DNA from 4 places in the Serratia sp. NA_13 genome. Region 1 is predicted to be linked to each of the others. Evidence: predicted binding sites of a transcription regulator. Region 1 holds the regulator's gene; each other region holds the start of a gene.
The links. The regulator PurR, encoded in region 1, represses purine synthesis genes. The targets are predictions, from matches to a motif close to CANGCAAACGTTTGCNTG.
Positions count from the first base shown of each region.

Region 2: the regulator PurR is predicted to act here: its motif matches at 1,557-1,574, upstream of ACUTSU_RS18065 (nucleobase:cation symporter-2 family protein).
Region 3: the regulator PurR is predicted to act here: its motif matches at 1,865-1,882, upstream of purE (5-(carboxyamino)imidazole ribonucleotide mutase).
Region 4: the regulator PurR is predicted to act here: its motif matches at 1,254-1,271, upstream of glyA (serine hydroxymethyltransferase).

Region 1 is NZ_JBQZFV010000001.1:225,469-228,592, reverse strand. It holds gene sodB (superoxide dismutase [Fe]) at 23-601, shown strand; gene cydH (cytochrome bd-I oxidase subunit CydH) at 655-744, opposite strand; gene purR (HTH-type transcriptional repressor PurR) at 1,068-2,093, shown strand; gene punR (DNA-binding transcriptional activator PunR) at 2,090-3,034, opposite strand.
Region 2 is NZ_JBQZFV010000014.1:95,579-98,702, reverse strand. It holds gene ACUTSU_RS18065 (nucleobase:cation symporter-2 family protein) at 103-1,503, opposite strand; gene gltS (sodium/glutamate symporter) at 1,746-2,957, shown strand; gene recG (ATP-dependent DNA helicase RecG) at 3,017-3,124, opposite strand, start outside.
Region 3 is NZ_JBQZFV010000002.1:263,856-266,979, forward strand. It holds gene purK (5-(carboxyamino)imidazole ribonucleotide synthase) at 185-1,252, opposite strand; gene purE (5-(carboxyamino)imidazole ribonucleotide mutase) at 1,249-1,773, opposite strand; gene ACUTSU_RS04780 (UDP-2,3-diacylglucosamine diphosphatase) at 1,939-2,661, opposite strand; gene ppiB (peptidylprolyl isomerase B) at 2,672-3,124, opposite strand, start outside.
Region 4 is NZ_JBQZFV010000008.1:43,110-46,233, forward strand. It holds gene hmpA (NO-inducible flavohemoprotein) at 1-1,018, opposite strand, end outside; gene glyA (serine hydroxymethyltransferase) at 1,390-2,643, shown strand; gene ACUTSU_RS12965 (3-phenylpropionate MFS transporter) at 2,911-3,124, shown strand, end outside.

The sequences.
Region 1 (3,124 bases):
GGCACTGTACAAGGAGAAAGCAATGTCGTTTGAACTTCCTGCATTACCTTATGAAAAAAACGCCCTCGAACCGCACATTTCCGCAGAAACCCTGGAATACCATTATGGCAAGCATCACAACGCCTACGTGGTGAACCTGAACAATCTGCTGAAAGGCAGTAAGTTTGAAGGGTTGTCCCTGGAAGAAATCGTTAAGGCCTCTGACGGCGGCATCTTCAACAATGCAGCCCAGATATGGAACCACACTTTCTATTGGCACTGTCTGTCGCCACAGGGCGGCGGTGAGCCTGAAGGTAAACTGGCTGAGGCAATAAATCAGGCATTTGGTTCTTTCGCCGCCTTTAAGCAGCAATTCAGCGACGCCGCAGTGAAAAACTTTGGCGCAGGCTGGACCTGGCTGGTGAAAACGCCAGAGAGTTCGCTGGCTATTGTTAACACCTCGAACGCGGCGACACCGCTGACCGGTGATGATAAACCACTGCTGACCGTCGACGTTTGGGAACACGCTTACTACATCGATTACCGCAACGCGCGACCTGCCTACCTGGAAAATTTCTGGTCACTGGTTAACTGGGCATTTGTGGAAAAGAACCTGGCGTAACGCGGGGAAAAACAATCAGGCGCAGCGAGCTGCGCCTGTTTTACTTGAGGGGATCAGTTCAAAGCAGCGGTGAAGCTGAAAGCAATAATCACGGCCAGCGCACAAACGGTGGTGAACAGTGACATTTTCAGATCGGTATCCATTACAACTCCTTTTCAGATTGGGTTGCCCAAGGGTAAAAGGCACACAATTAATGCGTCAAACCATTTTCACACAGTTAAACAATAAAATCTTGTTATCATTTCCCGGTTTATTATACCGATTACCTCTTCCACTTTGGCTCAATATGGGACAAAATTCGCAGTTCACAACTGTGTACCGGCAAAATGCCCCTCCTGACCAAGCGCTGACGACTTCAACACACTAAAAACTCAGTTTTCGCTTCTTTGGAGAAGGATCTACGCAGGCAAACGATTAACATCATACTTACATACTGCAACATGTGAGTTCAGGAGTCATTCTTTACATGGCAACGATTAAAGATGTGGCCAAACGCGCTGGCGTTTCCACCACCACCGTTTCGCACGTCATCAATAAGACTCGTTTCGTCGCCGAAGAGACTAAAGCGGCCGTTGGCGCTGCGATTAAAGAGCTGCATTACTCACCCAGCGCCGTAGCGCGCAGCCTGAAGGTCAATCACACCAAATCGATTGGCCTGCTGGCCACCTCCAGCGAAGCCCCCTACTTTGCCGAAGTAATCGAGGCGGTAGAAAACAGCTGCTACAGCAAAGGCTATACGCTGATTTTGTGCAACTCGCACAACAATCTGGACAAACAGCGGGCCTATCTGGCGATGCTGGCACAAAAACGTGTCGATGGCCTGCTGGTAATGTGTTCGGAATATCCAGACCAACTGCTGGGTATGCTGGAAGACTATCGCAATATTCCAATGGTCGTCATGGACTGGGGCGCAGCCCGCGGTGATTTTACCGATAGCATTATTGATAACGCCTTCGAAGGCGGCTATCTGGCCGGGCGTTATCTGATTGAACGCGGTCACCGCGATATCGGTGCCATTCCAGGCCAACTGTCGCGCAATACCGGTGGCGGCCGCCATCAGGGTTTTTTAAAAGCCATGGAAGAAGCCAATATCGAAGTACGCGACGAGTGGATTGTTCAGGGCGACTTTGAGCCGGAATCCGGTTACAAGGCCATGCACCAGATCTTGTCGCAGAAGCATCGGCCGACCGCGGTATTCTGCGGCGGCGACATCATGGCGATGGGCGCGATCTGCGCCGCCGACGAACTTGGGCTGCGGGTGCCACAAGACATTTCGGTAATTGGCTACGATAACGTGCGTAACGCCCGCTATTTCACCCCGGCGCTGACCACCATTCATCAACCCAAAGAGCGTTTGGGTGAGATGGCGTTCACCATGTTGCTGGACCGTATAATCAGCAAGCGCGAAGAGTCGCAGGTGATTGAAGTGCATCCAAAGCTGATTGAGCGCCGTTCGGTCGCTGACGGCCCATTCATCGATTACCGCCGCTAATTGCTATCGCCGGAAGCCGCTGTGGCTTCCGGCACCACTTCGCTTAGCCATTCCTGATTCAGCGTTTCACTGTCCCCCAGGTAATCCAACAGCCAGGCCATCGCCGGTGATGGCCTATTCTGCTGCCAGGTCAGGCAACAGGGGCTGGCCGGAAACGGCTGCTGCAGCTGCAACGCTACCAGTTCCCCACGCTGCACCAATGGCAAGGCCTGATGCGCCGGCATCATGCCAACGCATAGGCCGGCACACAGACAGTCCAGCGCCGAGGCCCAGTCCGGCACCACCAGCCGCCGTTGGTTATCCAGTGTCCAGGTGACCCGCTTGGGCAGATTACGCGAGGTATCTTCCAGACACAGGGACGGGAAAGGCCGCAGTTGATCATCATTCAACAGGCCGTCCAACGCCGCCAGCGGATGTTGCGGACTGACCACACACAGCCAGCGCATGTCGCCCATATCGCGAAAGGCAAAGCCGCCGCCGACCGGCACCGCACGCGTCGCCCCAATCGCCATATCAGCACGTCCGTCCACCAGCGCATCCCAGACGCCGTTAAACACTTCCAGTTGAACCAAAAGTTCTACGTCGGGAAAATGGCGATAAAAATCCAGCACCAGTTGGCGACAACGCTGGGGTTTAACAATGATGTCTACCGCAATTTTTAGTTGACCACGCCAACCGTTAGCCACCTGCTGGCACTGGCGGCGAGTGTCGAGCATTTTTTTGATGACACTGCGCGCTTCCTGCACAAATACCACGCCGGCCGGGGTCAGTTCCACGTCACGATGCCGCCGTTCAAACAGCGGAACTGCCAGCCATTGTTCCAATTGCCGCACGGTATAACTGACCGCCGAGGGCACTCGGTGCAGTTCCTGCGCCGCTGCGCTGAAACTACCTGTGCGGGCGACCGCATCTACCACATCGAGAGAATATTCAGACCACACAATCTTGCCTTCAATTTTTTTAACAGCACTTCGCAAATATTACCGTTTCACAAGCAGAGATCCAGCCGGATACACTTGCCGGCGCTAAAA
Region 2 (3,124 bases), on a different contig from region 1:
ATACCCTGTTTATGCCGTAATTGGCCGGGCATCTCAAGAGCAATGGTCTGATAGGCAATAAAAAACGGCCGCGAGCGGCCGTTTAATCATCGGTGCGGCCGATTATGGCTTTTCGTGTTCGTGCGGGAACACCAGGTTCAGCACGATAGCGGTGATACCACCGGCAGCAATACCTGAGGAGAGCAGGGTTTTCAGCCAGTCCGGCGCGAACTGCAGGATCAGCGGCTGCTGGGAAACGCCCATACCCACCGCCAGTGACAGCGCCATGATCATGATTGCACGGCGATTCAGTCGTTCACGAGACACGATACGTACGCCAGATGCGGCGATGGTGCCAAACATCACCAGAGTGGCTCCGCCCAGGACCGGCTCGGGAATATGTTGCACGAAACCGGCGACTGCCGGGAACAGCCCCAGCGCGATCAGCATCAGAGCCACCACGAAACCGACATAGCGGCTGGCGACGCCGGTCAGTTGGATCACGCCATTGTTCTGACCAAAACAGGAGTTGGGGAAGGTGTTAAATACTGCCGAGAGCATCGAGTTCAGGCCATTGGCCAGCACACCGCCCTTCAGGCGCTTCATATACAGCGGGCCGCTGACCGGCTGCTCTGACACGTCCGAGGTGGCGGTGATATCGCCGATGGTTTCCAGTGAGGTGACCATAAAGATCAGCATCAGCGGCAGTAACAGGTTCCAGTCAAAGCCCAGACCGTAATACAGCGGTGTCGGGATAATGATAGCTGCCGTTTCGGTAACCGGCTGGCTTTCCGGCAACATACCCATGGCCCAGGCCAGTAAATAGCCGACCGCCATGGCGATCACCAGCGAGGCAACGCGCAGGTAGGGGTTGCGCTGACGGTTAAGCAGAATGATGACCAATAATACCGCGCCGGCCAGCAGCAGGTTTTTGGGGGCGCCGAAGCTGCCCCCGTTCATCGCGGCATAGCCGCCGCCGATGGAGGTCAGTCCGACCTGGATCAGTGATAAACCGATAATCATCACCACAATGCCGGAGACCAGCGGGGTAATAATGCGCCGTGCCAGATGCAGCACTCGTGATAACAGGATTTCGGTGCAGGAGGCGACCATTAGCGTGCCAAACAGCGCTGCCATCATGGTGGGAACATCGGCCCCGCCGTTTTTCAGCGCCAGACCACCCATAATCAACGGCGAGACAAAGTTAAAGCTGGTTCCCTGAATGGACAGCAGGCCAGAACCGACCGGTCCCCAGGTTTTAATTTGTAGTATAGAGGCCAGACCGGAGGCAAACAGCGACATGCTGATAATGTGCTGAGTATCTTGTGCCGGTAAACCTAACGCCTGACAAATCAACAGCGCTGGGGTGATCACCGCAACAAACATTGCCAACAGGTGCTGACCGGCGGCAAACAGCGTTTGCGGCAGAGGTGGTCGGTCTTCCAGGCGATAAATCAGCTCACTGTTACGGGGTGTGGCAGAGGTTTTTTGCGCGGCATCGAGCTCGGCAGATGGCATGGTCATGGTGTGGCATTCCCAGAAACGGCAAAGCAGGCATTTTAATGATTTGCCTCACAAAAGCAAACGGTTGCGCGTTAAAGTTATGTTAGTATAATCGCCGGTTATGTCGCATTTTCATTCATTTTTTCTTGTGTTATCAGCGTTTTTTACTTCTAATCCTGTACTCATCGAGTTTTAAAAACTAAGCGGTTTTCTATAACTTATTATTTTTTAATTGGATCTTTCCCCTTACATGGAGTACCTGGATGTTCCATCTTGATACTTATGGCACGTTAGTCGCGGCAACATTGGTTTTGCTCCTCGGGGGCAAATGTGTCACCAGCATTCCCTTGTTGAGAAAATATACTATCCCCGCCCCTGTCGCCGGTGGTTTGCTGGTGGCGCTCCTGTTGTTAGCCCTGAAAAAGCTGGTTAACTGGGAAATCAGCTTCGATATGTCGCTGAAAGACCCGTTGATGCTGGCCTTCTTTGCCACCATCGGTCTGAATGCCAACCTAGCGCGATTGCGTGCGGGCGGCAAGGCATTAATGGTGTTCCTGTTTGTGGTGCTGGGCCTGTTGCTGGTGCAGAACGCCATCGGCATCGGCATGGCAAAAATGCTGGGTCTGGATCCGCTGATGGGTCTGATTGCCGGCTCCATTACCTTGTCCGGTGGCCATGGCACCGGCGCGGCCTGGAGCAAGCTGTTTATCGAACGCTACGGGTTTGAAAACGCCACGGAAGTGGCGATGGCTTGTGCTACCTTCGGGCTGGTACTGGGTGGCCTGATCGGCGGCCCGGTTGCGCGTTATCTGGTGAAACATTCGTCCACGCCGGAAGGCACGCCGGATGACAGCGTCCAGCCAAGCGGTTTTGAAAAGCCGGAGAGCGGTCGTTTGATCACCTCGCTGGTCATGATTGAAACCATTGCCATGATCGCCATCTGTCTGAGCTTGGGTCAGTTGATTACCGGTTTACTGAGTGGCACGGTGTTTGAACTGCCAAACTTCGTCTGCGTGCTGTTTGTTGGTGTGATCCTCAGCAACACCCTGGCCTTCACCGGCTTTTATACCGTGTTTGAACGCGCAGTATCGGTGTTGGGAAATGTCAGCCTGTCGCTGTTCCTGGCGATGGCGCTGATGAGCCTGCGGTTGTGGGAACTGGCTTCGCTGGCCTTGCCGATGCTGGCGATTCTGGCGGTGCAAACGCTGGTGATGGCGCTGTACGCGATTTTCGTCACCTACCGGGTGATGGGCAAAAATTACGATGCGGCGGTTCTGGCAGCTGGTCACTGTGGCTTCGGCATGGGCGCGACGCCAACGGCGATCGCCAATATGCAGGCAATTACCGATCGCTTCGGCCCATCGCACCTGGCGTTTCTGGTGGTGCCGATGGTGGGGGCGTTCTTTATTGATATTGCCAACGCGATTGTGATTAAGCTGTATCTGCTGTTGCCGGTGTTCCCGGCGATAGGTTGATTAGCGGATTGCAATAAATCAGAAGGGCGCCGATTGGCGCCCTTAGTTTTGGCAGGGAATCAGGCGTTAGAGTAACGCGCTTTTTCCGGTAACCAGCGTTCAATCAACGCGTGGGCATGTTGCGGATACTGCTGATGGATATGACGAGCGACGCGTTGTACTTCCGG
Region 3 (3,124 bases), on a different contig from region 1:
TTTTAGAGGGGAAATTAACTGTATTCGGACGAAATTTTATCACGTGAATGGTGAACTGATAAGTAGACTTGCCGCCGATTTACCCGCATATTTATCTTAATATAACAGCAATAGGTATAGCACCATAGAAAAAGGGTTCAGTTATCGGTGAACTGAACCCTTTATTTTTGCGTGGAGTAAACCTTTAAGCCAGCTTTTGCCGTGCCCAGGCCAAGCCGCTTTGGTATTCGGCCGGTAGCAGAGGTGCCAGTGCCTGCAACGCCTGTTGCAGCGCGGCGGCGCTCGGATCGTTCAGGTTGAGATGACCGACCTTGCGGCCTTCGCGCACCTCTTTCTCATACCAGTGCAAATGCACCAACGGCAGCGCCAGCCACTGTTGATTCACGGCGGTGCCGATCAGGTTGACCATCACCGACGGCGTGCTCACCACCGGTTTTGGCAGCGGCAGGGCGAGAATAGCGCGCAGGTGCAGTTCGAACTGGTTGATGGAGGCGCCGTTTTGCGTCCAGTGGCCGCTGTTGTGCACCCGGGGCGCCAGCTCGTTAATCAGCAGGCTGTCGCCAACGATAAAACACTCCATCGCCATGACGCCGACGTAGTTCAACTCGTCGAGGATCGCCGCCAGCATCTGTTCAGCCTGCCGTTGCAGGGCAGGGTCAGGCTGCGGCAGCGCCACGCTGGTGCGCAGAATGCCTTCTTCATGCAGGTTATGGGTCAGCGGGTAGAACACCGAGTGGCCGTCATGCCCGCGTGCGCCGATCAGCGACACCTCACCGGAGAAGTTTATCCCTTGCTCGACGATACATTCGCCATAGGCATCGGCTGGCAATTCGGCTTCTTGCCCTGGGCGCAAGCGCCACTGGCCGCGGCCGTCGTAACCGCCAACGCGACGTTTGACGATCGCCAGTTCACCCAGGGTAGCGAACACCCGTGGCCATTCGGCGGCGTCAGCCAGCAGTTGCCACGGCGCGGTGGCCAGGCCAAGCTGGTCGAGCAACTGTTTTTGCGTCAGGCGGTCCGCCAGACGAGGGAAAATATCACGGTTAACGAAGCTGTTATGGGTTGCCAGTTCGCGCGTCAGCGCGGTTTCCGGCCAGCGTTCTATTTCGGCGGTGATCACGCTGTTCTGGTAGGGCACGGCTTCCGGTTCGGCGTCGAGGCCCACCGGATACACGGCGATGCCCAGCGGTTCACCGGCCTGGCGCAGCATGCGCCCTAACTGACCGTTGCCCAGTACGCAAACCGGCTTCATGCTTCCTCCCGCGGATCCGGGTGGTTCAACACCTCGTCAGTTTGTGCCTGACGCCAATCGGCCAGGCGTTGCGCCAGCGCGGCATCGTGCAGTGCCAGAATTTGCGCCGCCAGCAGGGCAGCGTTGGCTGCGCCGGCTTTGCCGATGGCCAGCGTACCCACTGGAATACCGCGCGGCATTTGTACGATCGAATACAGACTGTCTACACCGCTCAGGGCGGCGCTTTGCACCGGAACACCCAGCACCGGAACCAGCGTTTTTGCTGCCAGCATGCCCGGCAGGTGCGCAGCACCGCCAGCACCGGCAATGATCACGTCAAAGCCATTGTCAGTTGCCTGCTCGGCAAAGCTGAACAGCTTGTCTGGCGTGCGATGAGCGGAAACGACTTCGACATGGAACGGGACATCGAGCGAGGTCAGGACTTCGGCGGCAAACTGCATAGTGGCCCAGTCACTTTTCGATCCCATTACAATTGCGATTTTAACCCCAGCGTGGGTGGCTGAAGCGGCGTTGGCTCCCATGGGTGTAAGGCTCCTGTATTGTACAAACGACGGCCGGTTGCCTGCGGCGGGAGGCCGAATGAGGGCACAGAGCATACCATGAGCGCACGGCGAGGAAAACGGTTGCGTCGCCGGTTTTCATTGCCAAAAGCGTGAATTTTTTTACCTGTGCGACAAGTCAGGAACTTAGAACGGGAATTGGATCAGCTCGACGGCGTCGGCACTGACTTTTATCATTGAGCCTTCAACGTGCCAGGCTCCCAGCACTACACGGTGGGCCTTGCCGTTGCTCAGTGCCAATTCATGTACCGCCGGACGATGAGTGTGGCCGTGGATTATCCAATGAACCTGGTGGCGTAGCATTGCCTGTTCAACCGCCTGTGGGTTGACGTCCATAATGGAGTCCGACTTGTACTGGTTACTCTGCTGGCTGCGGGTACGCATTTTGGCTGCGATCTTAAGACGCCAGCGCAACGGCATGGCCAAAAACAGTTTTTGGATCAGCGGATTGTGTACCTTACGGCGAAACTGTTGGTAGGCCTGATCGTCGGTACACAGTGTGTCGCCATGCAGGATCAGGATTTTTCGCCCATATAGCTCCAGCACTTTCTCTTCCGGTAGCAGTTGCATACCGCTGGCACGGGCAAAGCGTTTACCGACCAGAAAATCGCGGTTGCCGTGGATAAAGTAGCAGGGTACGCCAGCCTGTTGCAGCGCCTTCAGCGCCGCGGCGATTTCGCCGTGCAGCGGCTCGGGATCGTCATCGCCGATCCAGGCTTCAAACAGGTCGCCAAGAATGTACAGGGCGTCGGCGTGAATGGCATCTTGCCGCAAAAAGCGCAGAAAACCGGCAGTGATTGCCGGTTCCTGTGCGCTTAAATGCAGATCTGCGATGAACAGCGTGTTCATGCAGCCGCGATTACTCGCTGACGGTAACGCTAGTGACGATCACGTCTTCTACCGGTACGTCCTGGTGCATGCCACTACGGCCGGTTTTCACCGCTTTGATCTTGTTAACCACGTCCATGCCTTCAACCACTTCAGCAAATACGCAGTAGCCCCAGCCCTGCGCGTTTTCGCCGCGGAAATTCAGGAAGTCGTTGTCTGCCACGTTGATGAAGAACTGTGCGGTCGCAGAGTGTGGATCGTTGGTGCGAGCCATTGCCAGGGTACCGATGGTGTTTTTCAGACCGTTGTTGGCTTCATTCTTGATAGTCGCTTTGGTGTCTTTCTGGGTCATGCCAGGCTCAAAACCGCCGCCCTGAACCATAAAGCCATTGATAACACGGTGGAAAATGGTGTTATTGTAGAAACCTTCACGGCAGTAGTTCAGGAAGTTTTCAACGGTAACCGGCGCTTTGTCAGCAAAGGT
Region 4 (3,124 bases), on a different contig from region 1:
GGCTCTGGTAGTCGCGGCCTACCACATCATTGGCACCCGGTTGGTTGTACCACACGTGACGGCTCAGATTCGGCATGCGGCCGGCAATATCCGCAACTTCATCGGCAAAGGCGTGAACGCCGCCGTTTTCCGCTGCATGCAGCCAGTGTATATCCGCCGGATGCTGGTTATCGTGCAGAGTGTGGAGCATGCCGAGCATTGGGGTTTGGCCGACGCCGGCGGAAATCAGTGCCACAGGCGTTTCCGGCTGCACATCGAGGAAGAAATCTCCGTGCGGCGGGGCGATGTAAATCACGTCACCTTCTTTGGCCTGCTGGTGCAGGAAGTTAGATACTTTGCCCTGATCTTCACGTTTGACTGCGATACGGTAGTATTCGCCGTTAGGTGAAGTGGTCAGCGAGTATTGGCGTACTTCCTGATTTTCCATGCTGTCATGTTTGATATAGACCGCCAGGTATTGGCCTGGTTTGAAGTCGATCACTTTGCCGCCGTCTACAGGCGCCAAGACAAAGCTACAAATCACGTCGCTTTGTGGCTGTTTTTTGACGATGCGGAAAGCTCGCAGGTCGCGCCAACCGCCCTCGGCGGTTTCGCTAGCCTGGTAAATCTGGCCTTCGCGCTGGATAAATACGTCCGCCAACACCCCGTAGGCTTTGCCCCATGCGTCCAGCACTTCCTGGCCTGGGCTGAACATCTCATCCAGCGTGGCAATCAGATGGCTGCCGACAATTTGATACTGGTCCGGGCGAATATTCAGGCTGGTATGTTTTTGGGCGATACGTTCCACCGCCGGCAACAGCGCCGCCAGATTCTCGATATTCACGGCGTAGGCGCAGATGGCATCGAACAGGGCCTGACGCTGATCGCCATTGCGCTGGTTGTTCATATTGAACACATCTTTTAACTCGGGATTATGCTCGAACATACGGTCGTAGAAGTGGGCGGTCAGCTTTGGCCCGGTAGCGGCCAGCAGGGGAATGGTAGATTTTACGGTGGCGATGGTTTGGCTATCCAGCATGGTGGCGCTCCTTGGTCGGACATTATTGGAATACTTTAATAATGTATTTAGAATACATCTTTTGTTTGAAAGCATCCTAACGGTTTCTGCCGTGGCTGTAAATACCCCTGTTTTTCTTGCGGAGTCGCCAGCCGACGATCTCGCTCACAGAACATGAAAAAACCGCATTATCAGCATGAGTAAAAGTCCGTTGCCGAATGAGGTGCTTTATCGGATCAAAGCCTTGCTGCGCCTAATGCCAATCGTTTGCGTAAAAACCTCTGTCAAGGCCTATCCTCGGTGGGGCGAAACAGTTTACACTGTGGCGCAGAACCCGAACGGGTAGTTATTTGGTGATTTTTTAGTTAGCTGATTTAGTCAGGAGAAGCCGGATGTTAAAGCGTGAAATGAACATTGCTGATTACGATGCCGAACTGTGGCGTGCAATGGAGCAAGAAGTTGTGCGTCAGGAAGAGCACATTGAGCTGATTGCGTCTGAGAACTACACCAGCCCGCGCGTAATGCAGGCTCAGGGCTCCCAGTTGACCAACAAATACGCTGAAGGTTATCCGGGCAAGCGTTATTACGGCGGCTGCGAATATGTGGATATCGTTGAGCAACTGGCCATCGACCGCGCAAAAGAGCTGTTCGGCGCAGATTACGCCAACGTCCAGCCGCACTCCGGTTCCCAGGCGAACTTCGCTGTCTATACCGCGCTGCTGCAGCCGGGCGACACCATTCTGGGCATGAATCTGGCGCACGGCGGCCACCTGACCCACGGTTCACCGGTCAACCTGTCCGGCAAGCTGTATAACGTGGTGCCTTACGGCATCGACGAAAAAGGTCAAATCGATTACGAAGATCTGGCTAAACAGGCTCAGACTCATAAACCAAAAATGATCATCGGTGGCTTCTCTGCCTTCTCCGGTATCGTTGATTGGGCAAAAATGCGCGAAATTGCAGACAGCATCGGCGCTTACCTGTTCGTTGACATGGCGCACGTAGCGGGCCTGATCGCCGCCGGCGTTTATCCGAACCCGGTCCCTCACGCACACATCGTGACCACCACTACTCACAAAACCCTGGCAGGTCCGCGCGGTGGCCTGATCCTGGCGAAAGGCGGTGATGAAGATCTGTATAAAAAGCTGAACTCCGCCGTGTTCCCAGGTGGCCAGGGCGGCCCACTGATGCACGTGATCGCCGGTAAAGCGGTGGCGCTGAAAGAAGCCATGGAGCCTGAGTTCAAAATTTACCAGCAGCAAGTGGCCAAAAACGCCAAGGCTATGGTGGAAGTGGTGCTGGAGCGCGGCTACAAAGTGGTTTCCGGCGGCACCCATAACCATCTGTTCCTGCTGGATCTGGTTGATAAGAACCTGACCGGTAAAGAAGCTGACGCTGCCCTGGGCCGCGCCAACATCACCGTGAACAAAAACAGCGTGCCAAACGATCCCAAGAGCCCGTTCGTCACCTCCGGTGTGCGTATCGGTACTCCGGCAGTGACCCGTCGTGGTTTCACAGAAGCTGATGTGCGTGAACTGGCTGGCTGGATCTGCGACGTGCTGGACAACATCAACGATGAAGCCACCATCGAACGCACCAAGAAGAAAGTACTGGATATCTGCGCCCGCCTGCCGGTTTACGCATAATTTCCATTGCTGTAATAAACGCTGAGGCGTCAGGCCGGTCACTTGGGTGACCGGCTTTTTTTATGGCTCTGTCGCATTAAGGCGACGTCAGGTAACAGACTGTTTTTTGCGATGTTACCTGACAATGTCCCTGATCCGAAACAACCGCTGCGCCCTGATGACAAGGCTAAACTGTGAACTGCCTTACAGTCTATTCCCTCGGTGGTGAATGCACGTTGCTAGCCAGTGTGAGCTCTGTCAAAGTATCGCCCTCGCACCGGAGGGATCATGGTTCTGCAATCTACGCGTTGGCTAGCTCTCAGTTATTTCACCTATTTCTTTTCTTACGGTATCTTCTTACCCTTTTGGGGCGTTTGGTTAAAAGGTGAGGGCATACCACCTGAAACCATCGGTATTCTGCTTGGTGCCGGTCTGGTTGCGCGCTTTCTCGGTAGTTTGTTGATTGCTCCCCGGGTAAAAGATCCCTCTCATCTGGTGACGG